2 regions of the Devosia sp. Root105 genome follow, and region 1 is predicted to be linked to the other one. Evidence: predicted binding sites of a transcription regulator. Region 1 holds the regulator's gene; the other holds the start of a gene.
The links. Region 1 encodes LexA, which represses DNA repair genes until DNA is damaged. Its sites were predicted from a motif close to TGTTCNNNNTGTGTTCNG; they were not measured.

Region 1 (7,231 bases):
CGGCACGGTACTGGTAGACGCCGCCGACACCCGCTTCGGCTTTGCGGCCCATGGTGCCGATCCAGAAGCCACCGGTGCGGTCGACGCGGCTGTCATTGGTGCGGTTGGTCGGAACGTCGCCGTCGATCTCGGCGATCACCGAGGTCGTGTCGGTCAGGAAGTCGTAGCGGAGCAGGGCGCCCGACTGGGCGATTGCAAGGCTCTGCTTGTCGATCACCGCGCCGGCGCTGACGGTGTCCTTGAAGGTGATGCGGTCGACGATGTGGCCATCGGTTCCGGCGCTCAGCATGGTCTGGTTGAGGATATCGAACCAGAACAGGCGCTCGAGCAGCGGGTGCCAGAACGGGCCTTCGCCCAGCTCGCAGCGGCTATCGACAAAGAGCTCGGCCTTGGTGTTCATCGCGGTTTTCCCTGGTCATAGGCAGCGACGGCCGCGGTGGCGCGCAATGCCACATCCGCGGCGGACATGCCGGGCTTGAAAATGTAGGTGCCGAGACCGAAGCCGGCGCAGCCGGCGGCGAAGTACTCGGTGAAATTATCGGGATTGGCGCCCCCGACGGCGTAAAGCGGAATGTCGGATGGCAGTACGGCCTTCATCGCCTTGATGCCCTTGGGGCCCAGCACTTCGGCCGGAAAGAACTTGAGGCCCGTGGCGCCCGAGCGGATGGCGGTGAAGGCGTCGGTGGGCGAGAAGACGCCCGGATACGAGGTCATGCCGCGCTCGATGGTGGCGCCGATCACCGAGGGATTGGTGTCGGGGGAGACGACGAACTGGCCGCCGGCATCAGCAACGGCATCGACGTCGGCGCGGCTCAGCACGGTGCCGGCGCCGATCAGCGCCCGGCCCTCGAACACCTTGGCGGCATCCTCGATGGAGCGCAGCGCCTCCGGCGAGTTCAGCGGCACCTCGATCATGGTGATGCCGGCGAGCACCAGGGCGTCGCAGACTTCGAGGGTTTCAGGAGGGGTGATGCCGCGAAGGATCGCGATGATGTGTCGGTGGGTCATGGTCTATGCCTGTCTTGCAGCCTTGAGGCCAGCGAGGGTGGCGTCGGTGGCGTCGATGATGCGGGTGCTGGCGCCCAGCCGGGCGAAGGCCATCTGGTAGAGCCCGCAAAGGCCGACGCTGCCGACCAAGGGGATCTCGGCTGCGCCGATCCAATCGCGCTGGCCGCCGATTTCAGCGCCGATGAGCAGACCCGACAGGAAACCGGCGCACCATGGTGCGCTGCGTCCCGAGAGGAGCGAACCGGCGCGAACCTTGAACAGCGTGGCAGTCAGCCGTTCGGGACGTTCCAGCCCCTGATCGAGGCCTGCTTCGAAGCCGCGCTCCCGATCTTCGCCTTCGAGTTCGCCACCCAGCGAGTGACGCAGCACCGAGTGGGTGCGCAGCAGTTCGAAGATCTCGCCGGTCATGGCGCTCGAGAAGCGCTCGAGCCTGGTGCCAGAGAGGAGCGCCCATTTGCTGTGGGTGCCGGGCATCACCGCCAGACCGGAGAAGCCCGGGAGCAACGATGACAGGCCCAGCAACTGGGTTTCCTCGCCGCGCATCACGTCCTCGGCGCCGACATCACGCAGGCAGACGCCGGGAAGAATGCGGGGGTTGAGCGGACCGGGCATGTCGGGCGCCACCGCGCCTTGAACGAGGCGACCAAGCTCGGCCGGCGCGTCGAGATAGGGGGCCTCGATCCAGCCCTGGCGGGCGCCGGCCATGCCGCAGATCAGCACGTCTTCGACATCCTCGGCGACACCGCTGAGCAGCGAGGTCAGCACATCGGGGTATTGTTCGCGGCTGAGGCGACCCATGCCATCCGGCGACGAGCGCGCGAAGGCGATCTCGCCGGCGGCGTCGATGCCCCATGCGCGCAGATTGGAAGTGCCCCAATCAACGGCGACCCATTCGACCTCTGCTGCCAAAACCTTCTCCCTGGCGCTGCACGTTTGCTGCGCACCGCCATGCCGCTAAAGCGCGATCGGGAAGGTTGTCCACTCTCCTGGTACGATCGCGACGGCCATTTGCATGGAGGCGCTGCCCGAGGATGCCTGAAGCCTCCCTTGGCGGCGCGGACCGTAACGTCTTTGCCGGCCCGGCCCTAGTGCAAATATCGGCGGGGAGGTTCGGTTTCATAAGAAAAAGGGCCGGCAAGGCTGCCGGCCCAAGGACCCGATTGGCGGTGGGTCTGGAGGTCAGTATTTGCGCAAGAGGCCAACCAGCCGGCCCTGCACCTTCACCCGGTCAGGCGGGAAGATGCGGGTCTCGTAGGCCGGGTTGGCCGCTTCGAGCGCAACGGAGTTGCCGCGGCGGCGAAGCCGCTTCAGCGTCGCTTCCTCGTCATCGACGAGGGCGACCACGATCTCGCCGGTCGAGGCCGCGTCCTGCTTCTTGATCAGCACGGTGTCGCCATCGAAGATGCCGGCGTCGATCATCGAATCGCCGCGGACTTCCAGTGCATAGTGCTCACCAGGCCCCAGCATTTCAGGCGGCACCATGATGGAGTGGCTGTGGGTCTGGATCGCTTCGATCGGCGTGCCTGCCGCGATGCGGCCCATTACCGGGATCGTCACCGCCCGATAGGAGTCGGCATTGACCACCGGTGCCGAGGGGCGGGCCGGAGGCGCCGACACCTTGCCGAGGTTACCCTCGATGACCGAGGGCTCGAAGCGGGCCTTGCGACCACCGAGCGAGGGGTTCATCGAATCCGGCAGCTTGATCACCTCGAGCGCGCGGGCCCGGTTGGGCAGGCGCCGGATGAAGCCACGCTCTTCCAGCGCGGTGATCAACCGATGGATGCCGGACTTGCTCCTCAGGTCGAGCGCGTCCTTCATCTCGTCGAACGAGGGTGGGATGCCGGACTCTTTCATCCGCTCGTGGATGAACATCAGCAGTTCGTGTTGCTTGCGCGTAAGCATGGGCGGCTCCGTGAGCAGAATCGGAACAAAGACTGAACGTGTTATACGTGTTCCAGTTATGTTCTGCAATCGAGCGGTGAATATTGCGTTACGATTGGGGGCGCAGCGAGCGGAATGAGCAGGTGTCGGGTCCAGGAACGCCGCTGCTGTCACCCATTGGCGAGGCGGCGGAGGAGGGCCGTGGCGGCAAGGAGGTCCGAGGTAGCCTTGCCTTCGGTGAAGGCGTGGTGAGTGCCGGCAAGGAGCTCGTAGGCGGCAGTCCGCCGGTCCCTCGACCACAGGCGTGCGAGGCTCATCGTGGCCCTCAGTTCCCAGGCGAGCGCTCCCTGGGTTCGAGCGAGATCGATGGCCTCCCGCAGCAGCCGCGTGCCGGCCTCGATATCGCCATCGGCGACCCTCGCGAGGGCGAAGGCCCGCAGGATCTCGGGTCGGCACCAGCCGCTGCTGTGTTCGGGGGAGAGCTTCAGCCCGCGCAGCGAGCCGGTGAGCGTCACCCAGGTCTCGGCCTGCAGGAAGCTCGCCGGCTGCAACAGGATGGCGCTTTCGCTGCGACGGCCTTCGCGGACGGCGATGTGGATCATCACCTTGCGGTAGAGATCGGCCCATGAGGTCCAGAGCGGCAGCCCGGCATGCTCGGCCGCGCGCTCCAGTTGCGTGATGTAGCCAACGGCTCGGTCATCCTCGCCGTACCACAGCAGCAAAGGGCAGGCGCCCAGGCCAATCGCTTCGCAGAGGGCCCAGGGACCTTGCTCGGCCGCGAAGTTCAGCGCCTCGAACAGCAGGTGGCGGGATTGGTCGGGCTTGCCCAGCAGCCACAGCCGGCGCGCCTCCAGGACGCGCAGGGCGCCCCTCGGCGGGGAGGTCAGAATGGCGAGCGGCGCCGGCAATTGCCAGTCGGGGCCAGCGATCATGGCGTTGGCGAGGCGGGCCGAGGCGGCATGGTCGCCGGCATAGTGCAGCGCCTCAGCCTGCAACCGGTCCGCGGTTTGCGCCAGATCGCGACGTCCGGCAGCGCGGGCATTGGCAAGAGCCGCCTGCGACAGCCCGGCGGAGCGCTGGAGGTGACCGGTGCGCAGCGCCAGGGCCGAGCGGACCAGCAGAAGTTCCGCATCGGCCCATGCGGCGGCCATGGTGCGGCCAAGGCGGGCCGCCTCGAGCAAGTGCCGGCCTTCGATGCGCAGCGGACCGGCGCGATCTTCCGTCAGCGTCGCCAGTTGCAGATGCAGCCGGAACCGCAGTTTGGCTGGCAGAAGCGCTCCGGCCCGTAGAGCTGTCACGGCGCGGCTACGCATCTCGTCATAGTGGCCACCCCGCAGCAGCAGGGGGCTCGCATGGGCCGCGAGGAGGGCGCCGGCGTCCAGGTCGCCATGCGGCGAAAGGCACCGGTCGAGTGCCTCGCGGACCTCCTCGACCAGGTCGCCATGCCGTTCCAGCCACTCGGCACGTGACAGCTTCTGCCACGCCTCGAGGGCATTGATGACATGCGACAGGGCGAGGTCGGCATGACGCCGTGCCGTCCGAGGCAAATCCTCTGACGCGGCGAGCCGTTCGGCGGCGTAGGCGCGCAAGGGGCGGGAGAGACGGTATCGCACTGCATGTCCACCCCGAGCGGTGAGCACCTGCGACTTTGCCACGAGGCCGCCCAGCGCGGCGATGACGCGCCGATCATCGAGGTCGCCGTCGGTGGTCACGGCAGAGGCATCAGCCAGGTCGAACGCGCCGGCGAAGATCGACAGCCGCCGCAGCACGATGCGTTCGTCGCCGGAGAGCGCGCCATGGTTGAGCTCATAGAGCCCGCGCATCGAACGGTGGCGCGGCGCAACGGTGCGGCGGCCATCGGACAGAAACTCGATACCGCGCTCGAGTTGGGTGCGCACTTCCTGCAGCCCGAACACCTGGATACGAGCGGCGGCCATATCGATGGCGAGCGGCAAGCCGTCGAGTTTGCGGCTGATGGCCACGAGGTGCCGGACGTCGCGGTCGCTGCCGCGCAGGGTTTCGTTGCCGGCCTGGACGCGCTCGATCAGCATGCGCACCGCGGCGTGGGTCATGGCCTCGTCCAGCCCGATATCGTCGCGTTCCGGCAGGTCGAGCGGCGCCAGGCGATAGACGTGCTCTCCGGCAGCTCGCAGCGGCTCGCTGCTGGTGGCGAGGACGTGGAGGCGCGGCAGCAGGCGCAGCACGGCTTCGATCGCGATGGCGGCGTCCTCGATCAGCGCGTCACAGCTGTCGATCAGCAGCAGTTTGTGAACATCCACCGGCCGGTCCCCGCTGCCCGCTGCGAGCGCCCGCAGCAACTCCGGCTCGACCCTGCGCCCGCCGGTCAGCGTGGAGAGGTCGACATAGGCGCCCCCGTCGGCGAAGCGACCGGCCAGCCGCTGCGCCGCCACGGCAGCGAGCGAACTCTTGCCGATGCCGCCCGGGCCCACGACGCTCACCAGCCGGCGCGCCGTGACCATGTCGGCAACGGCGCGCAGCGCCTCGTCACGGCCGATCAACTGGACCAGGCTACCTGGCAGTGTTGCGGGTGGGCCGTCGGCAGCGCGAGCAACCGGCGTTCTGCCGCCGACCGGCGCGATAAAGCGATAGCCGCGGCCCGAAACGTTGGCGATGTAAACCGGCCTGGTGGAGGAATCGTGCAGCGCACGTCGAATGGCGGCGAGGTGCACGCGCAGGTTCACCTCCTCGACGAAGGTCTCGGGCCACGCCACCCGGACCAGCTCCTCCTTGGTGACGAGGGCGCCGGGTCGCTCCAGCAGTGCGAGAAGAATGGCCATGGCGCGGCTGCCCAGACGCACCGGCTTGTCGTCCTCGAACAGCAGGTGGCGGGAGGCGTCGACGCTGAAGCCACCAAAATGCAGTAACTGGTCTTCGGACGCCCCGGCGGCATCCGGCGAGCGCAGCTTCAGCTCATTTGGCGGGCCATTCATCGGGTCAGGGGCCGAGGGTAGGGTGGTGCGGGGGCAGGAAACGGCCGCTGTGCAGCGCCGCCGTCTCGTCGATGCGCTTCACCCAGGCGATTGCGCCTTGCTCGAGGGCGGTAGCGCGGGCCTCTGCAAGAAGGCGCCGGGCGGCCGCGGGGTCGAACCAGATGGCCGTGCTTGCCTGGGTGCGCAGCACCTCGGGTTTGGTCCAGCCGACGGTGCCTTCGGCGACACGGCGCAGCGCCAGTTCGGAAATGGCGCGGCCGTCTACCGTTGCCAGGTGGTCGGCTTCGATCGCATCGAGGTTGTCGACCTCGAGCGGCTCCTCGTTGACCTCATCGGGATTAAAGCGGAGATCGATGGCCCGGAGCAGGCGGCGGCCCCAGTTGCGCCAGTAGTTGAGCCCGTCGCCGCCAGCTTCCTCCATCAGCTCGAACGCATAGGAGCGGGCGGCCTGTTCGTCATCGGTCCAGATGGCGATGGGAGCACAGGCCAGCGCAATGGCGTGACAGTTGGCGATGAGGTTGTCGCGGCGCGATCGCGCCAGGGTGTCGGCAGCGATCTCGACGGCCCCCTGGCCGTCGCCGGTAAGGCAGGCGATACGGGCGAGGACGATGCCCATCGAAACATAGGGGTGCACAGAGGTGCAGGGGATGAACCCCTTGGCCTCGCGTCGGACCCGTTCGGCTACCCGCTTCGCCTCGGCATGTTCGCCGAGAAAGTGCAGCGACTGGGCGATCGATTTGTAGGCGAACATTGGCTCGTCGAGCCGCTCGCGCGTCGCCTGCTCGACCATGTCGTAGGCGATTTGTCGGCAGCGCGGATAGTCCGCCTCGGTGAAGGTGGCGCACCACTGCATGGCCATTTCGGTGTGCGTGTCGGCCGCTGAGATCGTCATCGGCGCTGCCTCCGGATCGGTTGCGGAGACAATGCTGTCGCGGCGGACGGCAGCATGCCCCAGCAGAGACCCTAGCGAGTCGGCCAACCCGCGGCGTGTGAAGAGTTGCTAAGAAGCATGAATCGCTCGGCGCGCCGTTACGATACTTCACAGCGATTAACTGGCAGCATGACCGCCGCCGGATCAGCTTTGGACCACCGAGACAGAACTCGGTCTCACCAAGGAGAGATCCAATGCTTTCAACAAAGATGATCGCGCTCAGCCTCGCGACAGCGCTGCCGATGCTGCTCGCGGCCATGCCGCAGGCGCTCGCCGCCGAGATCAAGAATGTCGTGATGGTCCACGGCGCGTGGGCCGATGGCTCGGGCTGGCGGCCGATCTACGAGATCCTGAAGAAGGAGGGCTATAACGTCCGCATGGTGCAGAACCCGCTGACCTCGATCGAGGCAGACGTCGCTGCCACCGATCGGGTGCTGGACCGCATGGATGGCCCGGTCAT
Region 2 (7,231 bases), on a different contig from region 1:
GGTCGGCTGCGAATACCGCCCGCTGGCCGGGACCAGCGCCGGCCTCGGCTGCCGTTACCGCTGAGGCACATCGTTGGCGCGTCGGCGCGGGCCATCTGAGGGCATCGCCCCGAGTTGCCCCGGCCTGCCCCGAGTGACCAGCTACGCCGGCCGCGGCAGCCCTTCTAGGCTCGATCCACTTGGTCGGGTTCGGGCAGTGGGGCAATGGGGTCTTCGGGGGGTTGGCGGCGCCTGTTCGCCGCAACGCTGGCAGTCGAGCTGTCGCTCGCCATGATGCTGGCGCCGGCACGGGCGGCCGATGTCGACATTTCCACCAGCACCACCACCGGGGTGAACCTCAACCTCTATGCCGGTACCACGGTCGACATCCTCTCGGGCGTCGCGGTCAGCAACACCCTGGGCGGGCCGACGGTAAGCGGCACCGGCACCTGGACGCTTGGCAACCACGGCAGCGTCACCGGGCAGATCAAGCTCGACGGCGCCGGCTCCATGGTCACCAATTCTGGCCTCGTTACCGGCGGCAATGCCATCACGCTGCTCGGCGGCGGCACCGTGGTCAACGAGCTGGGCGCGACCATTAACGCCACCAGCAGCGGTATCAGCATCGGCAAGTTCCCCAGCGGCGGGAACCCCGGCGTCGGCCCGGGCGTCGTCGTCAATTCCGGCACCATCACCCAGGTCGTCGCCGGCGGCGACCTGGTGCTGCTGCAGTTCGGCGGCTCAGTGACCAACACCGCCACCGGCGTGATCACCGGCAACAGTTCCGGCAACGCCGTATCGATCGGCCAGGGCAGCGAGCGCACGGTGATCAACTCGGGCTCGATCATCAACACGCGGCTGACCGGCTTCTCCACCGGCGTGTTCGTGCAGGGTGGGCCGAGCATCATCACCAACAACGCCGGCGCCGTGATCAAGGGCGGCTATAATGGCGTCTATGCCAGCGCCACCGGGGTGCTGACGTTCAGTAATGCCGGCACCGTCGAATCGACCGGCAGCAGCGCCAGTTCCAAGGCAGTGGAGGCGACCGGCGGCGGCACTTTCCTCAACTCCGGCACCATCAGGTCGGCAGCGGGCGACGGGCTCTACCTCAACGCCGCCGGCACGGTGACCAACTCTGGCACCATCACCGGCGCCGTCAACGCCATCAACTTCAACGGCAGCAGCACCCGCACCCTGAAGCTCGATACCGGCTCGGTGCTCAACGGGCTGGTAAAGGGCGGCACCGGCACCGACAACCTGATCCTTCTCGGAACCGGCAGCGAAAGCGTCGCCAAGTTCCTCAACTTCGATACCCTGTCCATGCAGGGCAGCGCCTGGACGCTGAACGACGCCGGCAGCTTTTCGACCAGTGCCGAGGTGCAGGCCGGCGTGCTGAGCATTCTGGGCACGCTCACCAGTCCGACGATCGAGATCCGGGCGCTCGGCACGGTCAAGGGCACCGGCACGCTGGCGGGCGCGGTGAACAATGCCGGCACCGTCGACGTCTCGGCCGGCACGCTGAACGTCAGCGGCAGCTATGCCAACGAGGCGGGCGGCACCTTCAGGGTCGGCGTTACGCCCGCGGCGGCCGCCGGGCATCTCGCCGTCTCGGGCGTCGCCATGCTGGCCGGCGGCACGGTCAGCGTCACGGCCGCGAGCGGCTCCTATGCGCTGGGCAGCGCCTATCAGATCCTCACCGCCTCGAGCGTCAACGGCGCGTTCACCGGCCTCGTCGACGACTCGGCGTTCCTGCAGTTCGTGCTCGACTACGACACACCCGGCGAGGTGTGGCTGCGCGTTTCGGCGATCGCCAACCTCCCTGCGATCGCCGAGACGCCAAACCAACTCGCCACCGCCACCGCGCTACAGGCGCTGCCATCGAGCCCGCTGTTCGATGTCGTGGTGCCGCTGAACACCGCCGATGCGCTCGAGGCCTTCGACGATCTCTCGGGCGAGGTGCATGCCTCACTGTTGCGGGCCCTGGCCGATGCCAGCCGACACCCGCGTGACGTAGGCCTGGACCGGGTCGATGCCGCATTCGCCGCGCTTGCCGAAAGCCAGGTCGGCGCGCGCAACGTCTGGGCCCGCGGCTACGGCGGCGCCGGCACGGTGGATGGCGACGGCAACGCCGCCGGCTTCGACTTCGGTGCCGGCGGCTTGCTGCTCGGCGCTGACGGCTTGGTGAGCCGTGAGGTGTTCCTCGGCGTATTGGCGGGGATCGGTGGGGTCGCGGTCGACCTGCCCGAGCGGGACTCGCGGGCCGAAGCGACCACCTACCAGCTTGGCCTCTATGGCGGCGCGGCGCTGGGCGAAGTACGGCTGGCATTCGGCGCCGGTTTGGCTTCGAACCAGGTGTCGGTGACCCGCACCCCGAGCTTCACCGGCTTCAGCGAGACGGTCACGACGGACTACGCTACGACGACGGCGCAACTGTTCGGCGAACTCGGCTATGCGTTCGAACTCGGTGAGGTGACGCTGACGCCGTTTGTCCGCGCCGCGCTGATCGGCCAGTCGGGCGGGCGTTACGGCGAGAGCGGCGGCAACGCGGCCCTGAGCGGCGCTTCAGAAGACATCGGGGCGGCAGTGCTGACCGCCGGTCTCAAGGCGGCGCGCCGCTTCGTGCTCGGTGATGGCCTGGTGGTCGCCGCTCGCGGCAGCATCGCGCTGCAGCGCACCACCGGCGACCAGCCGACCGCCACGCACGGTTTTGCCGGCGGCACGCCATTCACGGTGAGCGGGGTCAAGCCGGATGACACCGCATTGCTGCTCGAAGCCGGGCTCGGCACCGAGCTGGCGCCGGGCGTGAGCCTCGATCTCGGCTACCAGGGCCAGTTCGGCAGCGCGCAATCGGCCCAGGCGGTGAAGCTCACGCTGTCGGGGAGGTTCTGAGACGCGGCCCCAGGGTCGGTGCGGGCTGCCCCCAGTACGTTCCACCTACTCGATGTCATCCCAGCGAAAGCTGGGACCCAACTCACAGCCTGCGCCAGCGGAAGGATGGGTCCCAGCTTTCGCCGGGATGACATCCGGTGGGGAGGGGAGGCTGAGCATAGCTCCGGCTCGCAGTCAGTTTGTTTCTCTTTTGTTCCCATGCTACAATCGTGGGCGAACAAGGAAAACACCCCATGGCCAATCGAGGCGGGAGCGCCGATCTGCCCTTGCATGGCGGGCGGGTGCCGAAATGGCTGAGCGAACGCATGGCACGGCTCGGCGCGGTGATCTGCCAGGCCATCGTCATGGAATATGGCCGCGACGAGCTGCTGAGCCGGCTGGCCCATCCGTTCTGGTTCCAGTCGTTCGGTGCGGTGATGGGGATGGATTGGCACTCCTCCGGCATCACCACCAGCGTGATCGGCGCGCTGAAGGGCGGCCTCCGGCCGCTGGAGCGCGAACTGGGCCTGCATGTCTGCGGCGGACGCGGCCGGCACTCGCGCAAAACCCCGGACGAACTGGTGGCGATCGGCAACCGCGTCGGCTTCGATGGGGCCGCTCTGGCCAAGGCCAGCCGGCTGGTCGCCAAGGTCGACAGCGCCGCGGTGCAGGACGGGTTCGAACTCTACCTCCACGGTTTCATCGTCGCCGATGACGGTCATTGGGTGGTGGTGCAGCAGGGCATGAAGGGCGATACGAAAACTGCGCGGCGCTACCACTGGCGCTCCGCGGGGCTGCGCAGTTTCGTCGAGCAGCCGCATGCGGCGATCGAAGGAGCGGGGCAGGGGACGATCGTCAACCTGACCGATGTTCGGGCGGCGCGCTCGCGCAGTTCGCAGGTCGATATCTTGGGCGGCATGGGACCGGATGCCATCGTGCGCGAGGTCGGTCGGATCGAGGGGATCGCCGAACCGACGCCGGTGGAAGACGATCAGCTCATGCTGCCGCATCTGGTGATGCCGGAGCACCACGATATCCGCCCCAAGGACGTGATGCTGCGCCGCCTGCACGGCAGCCTCGCCGCGGCGGCCGATCGGGCGCCCGCCGATTTCACCGAGCTGTTGCTGGTGCCCGGCGTTGGCGCGCGCACCGTGCGGGCGCTGGCCCAGGTGGCCGAGGTGGTGCACGGCGCACCACACCGCTTCGCCGACCCGGCCCGTTTCGCCATGGCGCATGGCGGCAAGGACAGCCATCCGTTCCCGGTACCGCTGAAAGTCTATGACGAGACCATCCGGGTGCTGAAATCGGCGGTCGGCAAGGCGAGGCTCGGCCGTGACGAGGAACTCGACGCGATCAAGCGGCTCGACCGGCAATCGCGCCAGCTCGAGGCCGGCGCCACCGGCCCGAGCTTTAACGAGTTCATTGCCGAGGAGCGGCGCCGGTCTCCCGAATATGGCGGCCGCACGGTGTTCGATGACCTGCCCAGCGCTTATGCCCGGGCCAAGATGCGGGTATAGCGATCGGGTCTGACCAGCGGACGCCCGAGAGATCAGCATGTCTACCGATGATCAGTTCACCCTCGTTTCGGCCGAGCAGCGGCCGGACCTGATCCCGGCATTCGCCGAGCTTGCAGCGCCGGTCTGGCCGGCCTTCATCGACGGCGACCGGGCGATCATCGAGTGTTGGGATCGCCTGTTCGATGCCGGCCTGTCCCGCTTCCAGTTCGTCGTGTTGCGCACCGGGCCCCGCGGAGCTGAACAGGTCGTGGCCAGCTCCAACAGCATTCCCTTCGCCTGGGCGCAGCCCGAGGACGATGCGTCCCTGTCCGATGACGGCTGGGATGCGGTGCTCAGCGCCGGCGTGGAGGCCTTTGTCGCCGGCCGGCCCGTCAACGCGCTCTCGGCGCTGTCGATCGTCGTGGCGCCCGAGCTTCGCGGCTCCGACTTGGCCGAGCGTCTGCTGCGCAACATGAAGGCCCGCGCCACAAAGGACGGCTTGCAGGCGCTGGTGGCGCCGGTCCGTCCGACACGGAAGCCGAGCTACCCGCTGACCTCGTTCGCCGACTATCTGGGCTGGACGACCGACAGCGGCGCTCCGTTCGATCCCTGGGTGCGCAAGCACTGGCAACTGGGGGCCCGCATCGTCAAGGTCGCGCCCCGCTCGATGACCGTGGCGGCACCGCTGTCACAATGGACGGACTGGACCGGTCTCCGCTTTCCGGTCTCGGGCCGCTTCCACCTGCCGGGTGGCCTGGCGCCACTCGTCGTCGACTGCTCTGCCGGAACCGGGCTGTATGAGGAACCCAACGTCTGGATGCAGCATCCGCTGGAGCCGTGAGCTGGGGTGCCTGCTCGCGGCCTGCGCCGGATGACACCGGTCACTGGGGAAAGCCGCACTCAAACAGCAGAAAATGAACGGGCCGGGCGGAGACCATCCGCCCGGCCCGCACTCAATACCGCCGACGATCAGTCGAAGAAGCCGGCGTCCTCTTCCTTGAGGTAGCGCTTGGCCGCCTTGGCATCGATGTCGAGGCCGAGGCCGGGGCCCGGCAAGAGGTCGACATGGCTGTCGACGACGATCGGTCCGGAGGGCAGGCCCGTGACGATCTCGTTCCAGAACTCGTCGGAGGCCGACGGATACTCGAAGGCGATATAGTTGGCCGGCAGCGTGGCGCAGACATTGATCAGCGCGCCGAGACCGAGCAGGCCATTCGCCGTGCCGTGCGGCGCCATCATGATCGAGTGCATATAGGCGTGCTCGGCCACCCACTTGAGCTCGGCAATGCCGCCGATATCGGCCGGATCCGGACCGACGACGCGCACCGCCTGGGTCTCGATCAGTTCCTTGAAGTTGTGGCGCAGGTAGATCTGCTCGCCGGTATGGATCGGCGTGGTGGTGGAGTTGGTGAGCTCACGATAGGCCTGCGGGTTGACCCACGGCACGTAGTCGCCGGTGAGCATGTCCTCGAGCCACATGATGTTGTATTTTTCGACGGCATTGGCGAACTTGATGGCGTCGTTGAGGAACCAGCCGGGGCCGCAGTCGAGCGCCAGGCTCACTTTGTCGCCCAGCGCTTCCTTCATCGCGATGACGCAGTCGAGCAGGTAGTTGAAGCCGTGCTCGGAGATCTGCCCCTGGTCCATGGCGCCATGGTAGCCGGCCTTTTTGCCGATCGGGCCATAGTGGAAATCGGGGTAGCTGTCCTTCTGGCTGGAATGGAAGCTCAGCCCCTGCTTGACCATGAAGAAGTTCTGCGGCTGCTCGGCCATCCACTTGACGTCGGCGGCGAAATCCTCGGGCCGGTCGCCCGAGCGCTTGCGGCGCACCGAACCGTTATAGACCCGCACCTTGTCGCGCACCTTGCCGCCCAAGAGCTTGTAGGCAGGGACACCCGCTGCCTTGCCGGCAATGTCCCACAACGCATGCTCGATCACCGACACCGCCGCTCCATAGGGCTTGAAGCTGCCGCGCTGGCGGATTTTCATCATGCAGCGCTCGACGTCGGTCGGGTCCTCGCCGATCAGCGCGTCGCGGAAATGCAGAATGAACGGCTTCAGGTAGGTCTTGGTGTATTCCACCTCGCCGATGCCGTAGATGCCCTCGTCGGTGACGATGCGGACGATCGGATGCTTGCCGATAACGGCAACGCGCAGGTCGGTGATCTTCATGATAACTCCTCGTGCCTGCCGGGCGGCAGGCGTCTCCCAATCTGGCCGCCGGGGAGGCGGCCCCTCAAATAACTTTCGGCCGGGGGGACGGACCTTCCGCTGGCCCCCAACGCCCTATCGGCGCAGGCTCCTCTGGGCGACGCCCATTTGCTCGATAATGTGGCGCCCCGAGCCCTCGACGTGGCGGGCAACAACCGCGGCGGCGCCATCGGCGTCCTGCGCCCGGATCCGATCGATCAGGTCGCGATGCTCGCGCAGCACCGATTGGCGACGGCTCAGCGAGGTCGGAAAGCGCCGGCTGATGGCGCGCAGGATCTCGCGATGCTTCCACCACAGTTCGGCGGCGTGGCGGTTGTAATGGCGGTCATAGATGAACTGGTGAAAGCGGGTGTCGAGTCGGCCATGCAGCATCGGATCGGCAAAGTTCAGCGCTTCGATTTCGGCCTGGATGCGCTCCAGCTCGAGGATGTCGGCGTCCGAGACGATCGACACGAACCAGCGGGTCAGCGCCGGCTCGATCAGCATCTCGATCTCGATGATGTCGCGCACGAAATCGGCATCGATCGGCCGCACCCGCGCCCCGCGGTTGGGCTCGATCAGGACGAAGCCTTCGCCACGCAACTGCTGCAGCGCTTCACGCACCGGATTGGTCGAGGTCTGGTAGTGCTCGGCAAGGTCCGCGACCTTCAGTCGCTCATTGGGCCCCAACCGTCCCG

Region 2: a site for LexA is predicted at 3,049-3,066, ahead of ASC68_RS01180 (DUF763 domain-containing protein). Genes of this name have one in related genera too.

Annotation. Positions count from the first base shown of each region.
Region 1 is NZ_LMCR01000016.1:96,784-104,014, reverse strand. Features, by position in the region: gene ASC68_RS16500 (SMP-30/gluconolactonase/LRE family protein) at 1-400, opposite strand, end outside; gene ASC68_RS16495 (2-dehydro-3-deoxy-6-phosphogalactonate aldolase) at 397-1,008, opposite strand; gene ASC68_RS16490 (2-dehydro-3-deoxygalactonokinase) at 1,012-1,917, opposite strand; gene lexA (transcriptional repressor LexA) at 2,188-2,910, opposite strand; gene ASC68_RS16480 (winged helix-turn-helix domain-containing protein) at 3,060-5,840, opposite strand; gene ASC68_RS16475 (hypothetical protein) at 5,845-6,732, opposite strand; gene ASC68_RS16470 (alpha/beta hydrolase) at 6,966-7,231, shown strand, end outside.
Region 2 is NZ_LMCR01000001.1:239,095-246,325, reverse strand. Features, by position in the region: gene ASC68_RS01185 (autotransporter domain-containing protein) at 205-2,868, shown strand; gene ASC68_RS01180 (DUF763 domain-containing protein) at 3,102-4,364, shown strand; gene ASC68_RS01175 (hypothetical protein) at 4,402-5,184, shown strand; gene ASC68_RS01170 (mandelate racemase/muconate lactonizing enzyme family protein) at 5,313-6,515, opposite strand; gene ASC68_RS01165 (GntR family transcriptional regulator) at 6,630-7,231, opposite strand, start outside.